Regions from separate parts of the Streptomyces hesseae genome, predicted to be linked through region 1. Evidence: riboswitches for the same ligand, from Rfam matches in the RefSeq annotation. Region 1 holds a riboswitch; each other region holds the start of a gene.

Region 1 (3,291 bases):
CCAAGGGCCGCATCACGGCCGCGCCCACGGGCTTTTCACACGCCGTGCGCGCCGCTCTCCACAGACGCGCACGGCGGTGCTCCGGCCGGGGACCGCCACGAATTCCCGGCCGCTATTCCTCCAGGAATAGCGGGCCCTTGTTAAGAACGGACGCCCGCCGTGTTTACGGGCTGTTTCGGCGGATGGACGCGGTCGCCGCCGGTCCGCCGCAGCAGGAATTCACCGGGTGAACGGCCGGCCCGTACGGCGGCCAGCTCCCGGGCGCGCTCCACGTCCCCGCGGGCCACCGCGTCCACCAGCGCCCCGCACGCCTCCCAGGTCTCCAGCGGCCGGACCACGGGCCCCGGGGCGTACACCCAGGCGATCTTGCGGCGCAGCTGGGTCAGGAGCCCGGCGACCGAGGGGCTGCCGGACGCCTGGGCGAGCGTCTCGTCGAACCAGTCGCCGAGCTGACGCAGTTCGGCGCAACGGCCCGCGCGGGCCCGCTCCTGACCCAGCCTGACCAGGCCCCGCAACACCTTGAGATGGGCCTCGGAGCGCCGCTGCGCGGCCTTGGCGGCGCCCAGCGGCTCCAGCAGGGCCCGGATGTCGAGAAGGTCGGCGGCCTCGCGCTCGGTGGGTTCGGCGACACAGGCGCCGGCGTGCCGGCGGGTGGTCACGAAGCCCTCGGAGGCGAGGGTGCGCAGCGCCTCGCGCACGGGCACCCGGGAGACGCCGTAGCGGCGGGCGAGGATTTCCTCGATGAGCCGGCTGCCCGGCGGGAAAGCGCCGGAGACGATGTCGTCGCGGATGGCGGTGCACACCGCGTGCGTGGAAATACGACGGCTCTCGCGCGGCCCTTCGCCGTCGCCGCTCACGTACGGCCCCGCATGGGTCTACCTCCGCCTCATGCTTCAATCCCCCTGCAGCACGGCCGATTGACGTCCGTTCGGCGACTCTATGGCAATCCCGGGCGTTTTCCGATGGTGCCGCCGCTTCATGGATATTTTTTGGCCAACACGAAGGCCCCGGCCTGGGGCCGGGGCCTTTCGGAAGTCGTCGCGCGTCGTTACAGGTTGACGCCGTGCGCGGCCATGTAGGCGATCGGGTCGATGTCCGAGCCGTAGGTGGGGGCCGTGCGGGCCTCGAAGTGCAGGTGCGGGCCGGTGACGTTGCCGGTGGCGCCGGAGAGGCCGATCTGCTGGCCCGGGGTGACCGACTGACCGACGGAGACGTCGATGGAGGACAGGTGGCCGTACTGGGTGTACGTGCCGTCGGCCATCTGGATGACGACGTTGTTGCCGTAGGCGCCGCCCCAGCCGGCCTCGACGATGGTGCCCATGCCCACCGCGTGGACGGAGGTGCCGGTCTCGGCGTGCATGTCGATGCCGGTGTGGCTGCCGGAGGACCACAGGCCGCTGGAGGCCTTGTAGGCGGTGGAGACGTAGGAGCCGTCGATGGGGCTCACGAAGGTGCCGAGGCGCTTGCGCTCCTCGTCGCGGGCGGCCTTCTCCTTGGCGGCGCGCTCCTCCTCGGCCTTGCGCTTGGCCTCTTCGTAACGCTGCTTGGCCTGGACAGCCTTCTGCTTGGCGCTCTCCTCGGCCTGGAGGCGGGCGGCGGCCTCGTCGGCGGCGCTGCGCTGGGACTCGGCCTGGGCGTCGACGTGCTCGGCCATGACGTCGCCGATGACGACGGCCTGGGTCAGGCCGGTGTCCTCGGGGCGCTGGGCGTCGTCGGAGGCGGCGAAGGCCGGGGCGGCGACACCGGCGACGACGCCGGCGGCCGTCAGGGTGGCTATGCCCGCCACATTGGCGCTGACGCGCGCGGCGCGGCTCGGACGACGGTGCTTCCCGGTGGCACGGGTGAACGCCATGTCTGCGGCTGTTCCTTTCCTTCCCTCTCGCCTACCGGGTTAGCTGACGGGTTCGGAGCAGGAAGGTCTCCTACGGATCCCTCGTGAGAGGGGCCCGATTCACCCCAGGGACGTTTGGGTCCCCGGCTCCCCTCGGCTCGCGCCTCGGGAACTCGGCGATGGCTGCCCGGGGGCCGCGGTCGCGGCTCCGATAGGCGGGCTGCCGGGCCTGACGCTAATCGGCGTCAGATTCGAACAGCAAACAGAAGTGGGGTTTTATGACGTACGCCACACGACCAACATGCAACCTCCGCCTGAAAGCGGACATAAGCGAGGCGCATGGGTCACAACGGACCCATGCGCCAACGCTGCCCCGGCGCAGCGTGGCCGCCGCGCCGGGGTGGTGAGTCGCCGTCAGGCGGGGATGACCGTCACCGGGCCGATGCCCAGGGCCTTGACGGGCTCGGCGATCTCGGCGGCGTCACCGACGAGGACGGTGACGAGGCGGTCGGCCGGGAAGGCGCTCACGACGGCCGCCGTGGCCTCCACCGTGCCGGCCTGCGCGAGGCGTTCGTACAGCCGCGCCTGGAAGTCGTCCGGCAGGTACTGCTCGACCTGGTCGGCGAAGGTCGCGGCGACGGCCGCGGCCGTCTCGTACTTCAGCGGCGCGACACCGACCAGGTTCTGCACGGCGACGTCGCGCTCGGCCTCGGTCAGGCCCTCCGCCGCCAGGGTGCGCAGCACGGTCCACAGATCCTGGAGCGCGGGGCCGGTGTTGGGGGTGTCCACGGAGCCGCTGATGGCGAGCATGGCCGTGCCCGTCCCGTCGGGGGCGGAGAGCAGCACCTGGCCGAAGGAGCGCACGCCGTAGGTGTAGCCCTTCTCCTCGCGCAGGACGCGGTCCAGGCGGGAGGTGAGGGTGCCGCCGAGGCAGTAGGTGCCGAGGATCTGGGCGGGCCAGATGCTCGCGTGCCGGTCGGGGCCGGTACGGCCGATGAGGAGCTGCGTCTGCACGGCGCCGGGCCGGTCCACGATGACGACGCGGCCGGTGTCGTCGGCGGTGACGGCCGGCACGGGCAGCGGCTCGACGGTGGTGCCGGTCCAGGTGCCCAGGGACTCCGCCAGGGTCCGGTCGAGGTCGATGCCGGTGAAGTCGCCGACGATCGCCACGGTGGTGGTGGCGGGGCGGACATGGGCCTCGTAGAAGGACCGGACCGCCGCGGCGTCGACGCGCTCGACGGTCTCCTGCGCGCCCTGACGGGGGCGGGACATCCGGGAGTCGGCCGGGAAGAGCTCGGCGGCCAGCGCCATGGCCGCCCGGCGGGCCGGGTTGGCCAGCTCGTGCGGGATCTCGTCCAGGCGGTTGTCGACCAGGCGCTCGATCTCGCTGTCCGGGAAGGCCGGGGCGCGCAGGGCGTCGGCGAGCAGGCCCATGGCCTTGCCCAGCCGGGAGGCCGGGA
Region 2 (3,291 bases), on a different contig from region 1:
CTGGGCCAGCTCGACGGCGTCCAGGGTCTCGGTCAGCGAGCCGATCTGGTTGACCTTGACCAGCAGGGCGTTGGCGGAGTTCTCCTCGATGCCGCGGGCGAGGCGCTCGGGGTTGGTGACGAACAGGTCGTCACCGACGAGCTGGACCTTGTCGCCGAGCTTCTCGGTGATGGTGTTCCAGCCGGCCCAGTCGTCCTCGAACAGCGGGTCCTCGATGGAGACGAGCGGGTACGCGGCGACGAGCTCCGCGTAGTACTCGGTCATCTCGGCCGCGGTGCGGTCCTTGCCCTCGAACTTGTAGACGCCGTCCTTGAAGAACTCGGAGGCGGCCACGTCCAGGGCGAGCGCGATGTCCTGGCCGGGGGTGTAGCCGGCCTCCTTGATGGCCTCGAGGATGAGGTCGAGGGCCTCGCGGTTGGAGCCCAGGTTCGGGGCGAAGCCGCCCTCGTCGCCGAGGCCGGTGGACAGGCCCTTGCGCTTCAGGACGGCCTTGAGGGTGTGGTAGACCTCGGTGCCCCAGCGCAGGGCCTCGGAGAAGGACTCCGCGCCGATCGGCGCGATCATGAACTCCTGGATGTCCACGTTGGAGTCGGCGTGCGAGCCGCCGTTCAGGATGTTCATCATCGGAACGGGCAGCAGGTGCGCGTTCGGGCCGCCGAGGTAGCGGAAGAGCGGCAGGTCGGACGCCTCGGAGGCGGCGTGCGCGACGGCCAGGGAGACGCCCAGGATGGCGTTGGCGCCCAGGGAGCCCTTGTTGTCGGTGGCGTCCAGGTCGAACATGGCCTGGTCGATCAGGCGCTGCTCGGTGGCGTCGTAGCCGACGAGCTCCGGGCCGATCTGCTCGATGACGGCGAGGACGGCCTTCTCGACACCCTTGCCGAGGTAGCGCTTGGGGTCACCGTCGCGGAGCTCGATGGCCTCGAAGGCGCCGGTGGAGGCGCCGGACGGTACGGCGGCACGGCCCGTGGAGCCGTCGTCGAGGCCGACCTCGACCTCGACCGTGGGGTTGCCTCGCGAGTCGAGGATCTCGCGAGCTACGACGACGTCGATGGACGGCACGAGGGTCTCCTTCGTGTGTGTCTGGAGTTCTGCAGCACGAGCCTAACGGGCCCCGGAGCATGCGCCCGCCCTTGCCCTGTCACCCGCGCCGAAAATTGGCACAAACGCCGAGATCCCCGGACGAATCGTCGGTGTGTTCGCTCAACGAGCGACCGGCAGAACGAGCGGAGCCCCGCTCCGATGCGGCTCGGGGGGAAGTCGCATCGGAGCGGGGCGGTCGCTCGGCCGGCCGGGGCCCGGTGGGGTCCCGGCCGGCCCTTGCTCAGCGCAGGTGGAGCTGCTGGCCCGGGAAGATCACGTCGGCGTCGGGCACGATCTTCTTGTTGAGCTCGTGCAGCTTCTGCCAGCCGCCCTGGACCTTCTGGGACGCGGCGATGGTGCCGAGGGTGTCGCCCGCCTTCACCTGGTACTCGCCGTCGCCCTTCTGGACGGTCCGCGGGGCGGTCTGCTTCGGCGCCGGGGCCTCGTCGTCGGAGTCGTCCGACTCCTGGACCGGCTTGCTGCTGTGCTTGCCCTGGGGCGCGGCCTCACGCTTGCTGCGGTCGGCGTGGGCCTTGCCGTAGGCGCCGGAGGCGGACTTCGTGGACTTCTTCGCGACGTAACCGCCGTCGGAGTCGTCGGTGTCGACGTTCGCCTTGGCGCCGCCACTGGTGAGGCCACCCTCACCGGCGCAGCCCCAGGCGCCCGGACCCTGCATGGCGAGCAGGCGCTCGGCGGTGGCGATCTGCTGGGACTTGGTGGCCAGGTCGGCGCGCGGGGCGTACTGCGTGCCGCCGGCGGCCTTCCAGGAGGAGTTCGAGAACTGGAGGCCACCGTAGTAGCCGTTGCCGGTGTTGATGTGCCAGTTCCCGGTGGACTCGCACTGGGCGACCTTGTCCCACGTGGAGACGGAGGCGGCGTTGGCGGAGGTCGCGACCATCAGAGGGGCTGCGACCGCTGCGCCGGTGACGCCGGCGAGCGTGACGATGCGGACGGCCTTGGACGGACGACGGTGCTTGCCCTTGGACATAAGTCGGTTTCCTCACCGACGCCTACGAGGTGAGCTGTCGGGTTCGGGCTGTGAGTTCGCCCGGCCCGGTGCGCTTTCGCGTTCCGGGCTTCACCCCAAGCCGTCCCGTTCCTTCGGCCATTGGCCTTGGGACCGTTACGGCGACTTACCTTGGTTCCCCCGCTCCTGCCTACGGCGCTTGCGCGACGACTCCCCCGGCCGCCGGCAGGATTCGGCGTGCGGCCGTGGTGCTCGCGGTGGCGAGCGGTGACGACGGTAATCACAGGCGGCCGACGGGTTCAAACCCCACTTTTCAGCCACCGGCGGCCGGAGTTAGCCCCAGAAACTTGACGTTTCCGCAGGTGAGAGGCCATTCGAGCAAAACGGATTTGAGGCATCCGACGGGTCGTCAACGAGACCCATGTCTCACTTTCGACTGGAACGGACATTCGCCTCGAACCGGAGCGCTACTGCTTGATGTCAAGCCTCTGACCAGGACGGATAAGGTCCGGATCGGAACCGACTGCTTTTTCGTTCTTCTGATACAGCGTCTGCCAGCCTCCGGCGACCGAGTGCTGCTCGGCGATCGCTGACAGGTTGTCACCGGGCCGCACGGTGTAGTCGTTGGCGGCGGGCAGGTCCGTCCGGCCCTCGCCGCCCCGGGAGGGCCGCTGAGCATCGCCGGAGGGCGACGGGTCGCCGCGGTGCCGGCCCGTTCCGGAGGGCGTTCCGGCATCGCCGGGAAGCGGCGAAGCGGAAGGCGAGGATCCCGTTCCGGGGGTGTCCGAGGGCGTGTTCGCCGGGGTGTTCGAGGGGCTGCCGACCGGGGCCGTCGGGATGGCGGTCGGATCGGTCGACGCGCCGGGGGTCGTACCCGTCGTCGGCTGCCCCGACGGGTCCTTGCGGTGCTTGCCCGGGGAGGTGTCCGGGGACGGGCTCGTCGAAGCGGACGGGGTGCCGGAGGAGTCCGGGGTGGGTGAACCGGACGAGCCGGGCGCGGGCTTGTGCGACCCGGAGGACGGGGCGGACGGCGCGGGCGACGTGCGCTCGGGAGCGGGCAGGTTGCCGCGCCCGGGCGTACGCGGGCGGACGGGCTCCGGCGCTGCGGAGGACGACCCGTCACCCGGGTCCACCTCCGGCGCCTTGTCCTCGCCCTGGGCCGCCTCGCCGGCCAGGCCCGAACTGACCGCGCAGCTCCGCCAGGTGTCGGCGCCCTCCGCCTTGAGGATCCGCTCGGCCACGGC
Region 3 (3,291 bases), on a different contig from region 1:
TCGGGCAACGGCGGCGGCCGTCCGTTCCGCGGCTTCGGCGGCAATGGCGGCGAGGGCTCCCGGCGCTCCGGCGGCACCCGTCCGGGCAACGCCGTCGGCCGGTCGCGCCGAGGCGGCGGCGGTGGCGGCGGTCGCCGCCCTGCCGCGTCCTGAGGCCTTGCGGCCCTGAGGGCCCTGACCTCCTGAAACTCCGACGGCCCCGAGGCCCCGGCCAGCCGGCCGGGGCCTCGGGGCCGTCCGGCCGGGGCCTCGAACGGCGTAACCCCGTTCGCCCGGCCGTACCCCGCCCGCAAGGGTGGACGGGTACGGAGCAAGGGACGTCGGCCGGTCAGGAGCACACGGTGGGGAAGCGAGACGGGCTGCCGCCCGGGCCGGATCCGCTCTGCGAGCCGCTCCCCGGGCGGGTGACGTCGGTCGTCGTCGCCCGCTGCCTCCCCGCCGCCGTCGTCATCGGCGGCATCGCTTTCGACGTCCTCACGCCCCCCAAGTACTCCTCCGCCCCCTTCTTCGTCTCCGCGCCCCTCGTCGCCGCCCCGCTCCTCTCCCTCTTCGCCACCCTGCTCACGGCGGTCGTGTCCCTGGCGGCGATGGTCACGCTCTCCCTCTCGCGGCAGGCGCCGGAGATGGGCGAGTCGGTGACCGAGGTCGCCACCGTCCTGATCGTCGGCGCGCTCGCCGTGGGCATCAACCGCGTCGTACGGCGCGGCCATCTCCGGCTGGCGTCCGTGCGGAGTGTCGCGGAGGCCGCCCAGCGGGCCGTGCTGCCCACGCCCCCGGCCCGGATCGGCGGGCTCCGCGTGGCCGCGCGCTATGTCGCCGCGCAGGCCGACGCCCGGATCGGCGGCGACCTCTACGCGGTGCAGGACACCCCGTACGGCGTCCGCGTCATCGTCGGCGACGTACGGGGCAAGGGGCTCGGCGCGGTGGAGGCGGTCGCGATCCTGATCGGCGCGTTCCGGGAGGCGGCGGAGCAGGAGCGCACGCTGGAGGGGCTGGCGGTGCGGCTGGAGCGCGCGCTTCAACGGGAGGGCGCACGGCGCGCGAACGTCGATCAGGCCGAGGGGTTCACCACCGCCGTCCTGGCCGAGGTCCAGCCGGGCGCGGGCGCCCTGCGCATCGTCAACCGCGGCCATCCGCCCCCGCTCCTGCTCCATCCCGACGGCACCGTCGGGGACACCCACCCCCGAACGCCCGCCCTGCCGCTGGGGATGGAGGACCTGGGCGCGTGGCCGGACCGGGTGGAGGAGTGGGAGTTCCCGGTGGGGGCGACGTTGCTGCTGTTTACCGACGGGGTCACCGAGGCCAGGGACGCGGCCGGGGCGTTCTATGACCCCCAGCCACGGCTCCACGGCAAGCAGTTCCGCAGCCCCGACGCCCTGCTGGACTCCCTCGCGGCGGACGTGACCCGGCACGCGGGCGGGCGTACGGACGACGACATGGCCCTGCTCGCCATCCGGCGGATCGACGGCAGGCTCCGTACCGCTCCCATCACCCACAAACGTCCCCAGGTCACCGCCCGTACCGTGCGCCTGCGATCTCCTCAGATCCATAACGACTGACGAACTATCAGAAGTAAGCGCCTTATAAAGAGCCCCAACGCGCCTGCTGGATTCACCCTTTCGGCTTGGAATCCAGCCGCTCTGTCTATTAACGTTCGATAACGCAGCGCGGTCGTTGCAGCCGTCGCAGGGGCGGTGCCGTGCGCCTTCGCCGAATCCCGCGGGCGGAACCGGGGAACCATCATTTGGGGTGAATCGGGCCCGAACGCAGGCCTGTAGGAGACCTTCCTCCTCCGAACCCGACAGCTAACCCGGTAGGCGAACAGGAAGGAAAGGAGTCGCCCTCGTGGCGTCCAACAGCTCCGACAGCTCCGCGTTCGATGGCAGTCCGTACGACCCTCCGTACGACCCTCCGTTCGTCCCCGCCTACATTCCCCCTTACGAGCCGGATCCGGCTCCCGAGGCCGTCGTCCCCGCCCCCGCGCCCCGGGCGGCGGGCGACGAGTGGGTCCCCGGCGAGGAGCACCCGGCGGCGCCCGTCCGCGGCCGGCACCGCGTCGTCAAGCCGCGCGGCGGCACGATGGCGCGCAGCGGGGCGGTGCTCGGCGCCGGAATGATCGCGGCGGTCGGCGCGGGCGGCATGGCCAGCGCCCAGGACCGCCCGCAGGCCTCCATATCCATGCCGGACCTGGCCCAGAGCATTCCGGTCGTCGGCTCGTTCATGGCCGACGGTCACGAGCAGGGCGGGCAGCGGGCCGTCGAGGCGCAGCAGGCCCCCGTCGAGACGGTACGTACCGTGCGCGACACCGCCGACGCCGGCGAGGTGCTGCGGGCCCGCATCCTCCAGCAGGCCGAGCACCAGCAGGGCGCCGCCGAGGCCGAGGCGCAGGCGCGAGTGGCCCAGGCCGCCGCCGAGCAGCACCGCAAGGCGGCGGCGGAGAAGGCCGCGGCGGAGAAGGCCGCGGCGGAGCGGGAGTCGGCCGAGCGCGAGGCGGCGGACGCGAAGGCGGCGACGTACGAGGCCGCGCAGCGGGCCGCACAGGAGGCGGCCGGCGGTGGGGCGGCGACGGACGGATCGGCCGGATCGGCCGGATCTGCCGACTCGGCCGGAACCCCGGAGCGGCACTCGACCGGATCGTCCACCTCCGCGCATCGCGGCGCCGGCGGATCCTTCACCCTCCCCGTGGCCTCGTACACCCTCACCGCCGGCTTCGGCCAGGCGGGAAACATGTGGTCCGCGAACCACACCGGCGAGGACTTCGCCGCCCCCACCGGCAGCCCGGTGAAGGCGGTCGGCGGCGGCACCGTCACCCAGGCGGGCTGGGCGGGCGCCTACGGCTACCGCATCGTGCTGACGCTCGATGACGGGACCGAGGTCTGGTACTGCCACCTGTCGTCGATGGTGGTCACGTCGGGCAAGGTCGGCACGGGCACGGTCATCGGCCGGGTCGGCGCGACCGGCAATGTCACCGGCCCGCATCTCCACCTGGAGGTACGGCCGGGTGGTGGCGCGCCGGTGGACCCGCTGTCGTGGCTGCGGGGCAGGGGCCTGGAGCCGTAGCGAGCGGGCGGGCCGAGCGGGTGGACCGAGCAGGCGGGGGCGCCGGTTCGGCAAGCCGGGCAGGGCAATCAGGTCATAGCGACCCCAGAACCACCCGATATCGGATATCCCGGGAATGTTCTGTGTGCGATCGGGAAATCAGATGACGTGACGACCACCGCGACGATCACCACGTCCGTGCCCGCCCGCCTGGACCGGCTGCCCTGGTCCCGGTGGCATTGGACCGTGGTG
Region 4 (3,291 bases), on a different contig from region 1:
ACGACGGGCCGGACCGGGACGACGAAGGCGCCACGGCGGCCCCCCACGCCTCCGGCACCCCGCGTGCCTCGGGCACGCCGGACGCCTCCGCCTCACCCGGTGGTTCGGCCTCACCCGGCGGAACGGCCACGGGTTCGCCACCGGCCGCGGCCCGTTGGCAGCCGCGCCCGGGCACCCGCTGGCAGTGGCAGCTGGACGGAAAGGCCGACACCTCGGTGGACGCCCCCGTCTATGACATCGACGGCTTCGAGAATTCGGCCGAAACCGTGGCCCAATTGCATGCCGGCGGCCGGAAGGCGATCTGTTACATCAATGCCGGCGCCTGGGAGGACTTCCGGCCCGACCAGGGGAAATTCCCGAAGAACCTGCTCGGCAACAAGAACAAGGGATGGAAGGGCGAGAAATGGTTCGACATCCGCCGTCTCGACACCCTGCGGCCGCTCATGGCGGCCCGGATGGACATGTGCCGGCAGAAGGGATTCGACGCCGTCGAACCCGACCTGACCGAGGGATTCCGCAACTCCACCGGCTTTCCGCTGACGGCCGACCACCAGCTGGCCTTCAACCGGATGCTGGCGGATCTCGCCCATGAGCGGGGCCTGGCCATCGGGCTGAAGAACGACCTGGACCAGATCCCGCAGCTGGTGGACGTCTTCGACTTCGCGGTGAACGAGCAGTGCGCCCAGTACGACGAGTGCGAGAAGCTCACCCCCTTCGTGAAACATAACAAAGCGGTCTTCCATGTCGAATACGAACTGTCCACGGGGGAGTTCTGCGCCACTGCGCGCCGGCTCGGGCTGAGCTCGATGCAGAAGAAGCTGGAGCTGGACGCCTGGCGCAAGCCCTGCTGAACGGCGTTCCCGGAATTACTCGTTCCATGCTGCAAGTACCCATGGAAACAAGGGTTTAGGGCCAGTTCGGCGGGGGCGCGCGGAGCGCGGTTCCGGGTCTGCTCCCGAAGTGAAGAAGTTCACAGATGGCCGCCCGGGTACCGGATTTGAATGATTCATGGTGCAGGATCTCTCACCGAACACAAGATCCCGTCACCATGGCGGGCCACCCGGGCGGACGCCGAGTCCTGCCGCCGTCCCGGGTGCGGCATCGAATTGATGGATCGGCAGGAGCGGGAGACCCAAGCGGTACGGATCACGAAGTCGGTGGTCCTTGGGGTGAAGCCGGGAAATCCGGCCGGGCAACTTCGCAGCCCGAACCCGACAGGTCATCTTTCGTAGGCGGATGTCGAAGGGCTTCGGCATGTCTGCTATGCCTCGCATACCCGCTCTCATATCCCGGGCCGGCGCCGCCTCCGCCGTCACCGCCGCCACGCTGGCGGCATCGGTGCTCGTCCCCGGCCTCGCCTCCGAGGCCTCCGCGGCCACACCCGGTGAGCAGGCCCTGAGGGTCGCCGCCGGCAAGGCCGGCTCCCCCTACCAGTACGGCGCGGCCGGCCCGAACCGGTTCGACTGCTCGGGCCTGACCCAGTACTCGTTCAAGAAGGTCGGCAAGAGCCTGCCCCGCGTGGCCGCCGACCAGTACAACCGCACCCGGCACATCTCCAGCGGCTCCCGCCAGGTCGGCGACCTGGTCTTCTTCCACTCGGGCAGCAACGTCTACCACGTGGGGATCTACGCGGGTAGCAACAAGATCTGGCACGCCCCCAAGCCGGGCGCCACGGTCCGTCAGGAGAAGATCTGGACCGGCAGCGTCTGGTACGGACGCGTCAACTAGGCTCCCCGATCGGGCGGTCCGTGACCCGGGCCGCCCGACATCCGCGTTCGCGCACGGGGGTGCCGCTTCCGGGCGCGGGGAGGGAGCGACGATGAGCGACGTCACCGGCCCGGAAGCCGCCACGGCCCAGGGCACCGTACGGGGCCGCACCACCGGCGGCCTCGCCGTCTTCCGGGGCATTCCCTACGCCCGGCCGCCCGTCGGGGCACTGCGCTTCGCCGCCCCGGCCGCGCCGCACTCCTGGGACGGGGTGCGGGACGCGGCGGAGTTCGGCCCGCCGCCCCCGCAGTCCGGCCCGGTCGGCGCGACCGGCACGGCCACCGGCGACGACTGGCTCACCCTGAACGTCTGGTCGCCGGACCCCGGCGGCTCCGGACTGCCCGTACTGGTGTGGATCCTGGGCGGGGGCTATGTCTCCGGCTACGCGGGCGACCCGCTCTACGACGCCGGGCTCCTGGCCCGGCAGGGCGGCCTCGTCGTGGTCACCCTCAACTACCGGGTGGGCGCCGAGGCCTCCGCCCAGCTGGAGGGCGCCCCCGCCAACCGGGGGCTGCTCGACCTGATCGCGGCCCTGGAGTGGGTCCAGGAGAACATCGCCGGCTTCGGCGGCGACCCCGCGCGGGTCACCGTCGCCGGCCAGTCCTCCGGCGCCGGCTCGATCGCCACCCTGCTGGCCGTGCCCCGCGCCGCCGGCCTCTTCCGCCGGGCGATCGCCCAGTCCGTCCCCGGCCTCTACACCACCCCGGCCCTCGCCTCCGGCCTCGCCGCCGAGCTCGCCGGGCGGCTGGGCACCACTCCGACCGCGGCCGGACTCGCCACCATCGACCCATGGCGGCTGGCCGAGGCGATCACCCCGATGATGTACGGGCTGCCCGCCGAGACCGACCGCTGGGGTCCGCTGGCCCGGACCGGCTCCCCGTTCTCCGTCGTGGTGGACGGCGACCTCGTACCGGAGACGCCCTGGACGGTCCTGCCGGACGGCCGGGCGAGCGGCGTGGACCTGCTGACCGGTCACACCCGCGACGAGTTCCGGCCGTTCCTGGTGATGAGCGGGGGCCGGGACAAGGTCACCGACGAGGACACGGCCGCGGTGCTGACCGCCTTCGCCCCCGGCCCCGACGGCCCCCGGGCCTACCGCGCCGCCTACCCGGACGCCGCCCCCGTGGAACTCTTCGAGACCGTCCACAGCGACGTCCTGTTCCGCATGCCCTCGCTCCACCTCGCCGAGGCCCACACCGCCGGCGGCGGTACGGCGTACCTGTACGAGCTGCGCCGGCCCGCGCCCGTCCTGGGCGGGGCGCTCGGCGCCGCCCACGGGCTCGACGTGTCGATGCTGTTCGGCACCTACGACGCCCCGCAGGCCCGGCTGCTGCTCGGCGAGGGGCCGGTCCCCGAGGACCTGGTGGCCATCGGGGACGGGATCCGCCGGTCGTGGACGGCCTTCGCGACCCACGGCGACCCGGGCTGGCCCGCCCACCGGGCCGACGACGGACGGCTCACCCGGCTCCTCGACACGGCGACGAGCACGGCGCCGTACCCGGAGGAGCGGTCCAGGAAGGTCTG

The links. A riboswitch is a leader RNA that binds a small molecule or an ion and turns the genes downstream of it on or off. The one in region 1 is predicted to bind cyclic di-AMP.
Region 2: it holds a riboswitch for cyclic di-AMP, as region 1 does, so the genes downstream of both, RM609_RS06200 (transglycosylase family protein) here and RM609_RS14235 (M23 family metallopeptidase) in region 1, are expected to answer to the same signal.
Region 3: it holds a riboswitch for cyclic di-AMP, as region 1 does, so the genes downstream of both, RM609_RS20815 (M23 family metallopeptidase) here and RM609_RS14235 (M23 family metallopeptidase) in region 1, are expected to answer to the same signal.
Region 4: it holds a riboswitch for cyclic di-AMP, as region 1 does, so the genes downstream of both, RM609_RS02420 (C40 family peptidase) here and RM609_RS14235 (M23 family metallopeptidase) in region 1, are expected to answer to the same signal.

What each region holds. Positions count from the first base shown of each region.
Region 1 is NZ_JAVRFI010000007.1:200,609-203,899, forward strand. It holds gene RM609_RS14230 (GntR family transcriptional regulator) at 141-857, opposite strand; gene RM609_RS14235 (M23 family metallopeptidase) at 1,049-1,852, opposite strand; cyclic di-AMP (ydaO/yuaA leader) riboswitch at 1,866-2,020, opposite strand; gene RM609_RS14240 (M16 family metallopeptidase) at 2,246-3,291, opposite strand, start outside.
Region 2 is NZ_JAVRFI010000003.1:45,997-49,287, forward strand. It holds gene eno (phosphopyruvate hydratase) at 1-1,059, opposite strand, end outside; gene RM609_RS06200 (transglycosylase family protein) at 1,322-2,068, opposite strand; cyclic di-AMP (ydaO/yuaA leader) riboswitch at 2,073-2,255, opposite strand; gene RM609_RS06205 (transglycosylase family protein) at 2,515-3,291, opposite strand, start outside.
Region 3 is NZ_JAVRFI010000013.1:166,154-169,444, forward strand. It holds gene RM609_RS20805 (DEAD/DEAH box helicase) at 1-153, shown strand, start outside; gene RM609_RS20810 (PP2C family protein-serine/threonine phosphatase) at 342-1,559, shown strand; cyclic di-AMP (ydaO/yuaA leader) riboswitch at 1,699-1,835, shown strand; gene RM609_RS20815 (M23 family metallopeptidase) at 1,846-3,060, shown strand; gene RM609_RS20820 (MFS transporter) at 3,208-3,291, shown strand, end outside.
Region 4 is NZ_JAVRFI010000001.1:648,172-651,462, reverse strand. It holds gene RM609_RS02425 (endo alpha-1,4 polygalactosaminidase) at 1-851, shown strand, start outside; cyclic di-AMP (ydaO/yuaA leader) riboswitch at 1,098-1,250, shown strand; gene RM609_RS02420 (C40 family peptidase) at 1,255-1,728, shown strand; gene RM609_RS02415 (carboxylesterase/lipase family protein) at 1,820-3,291, shown strand, end outside.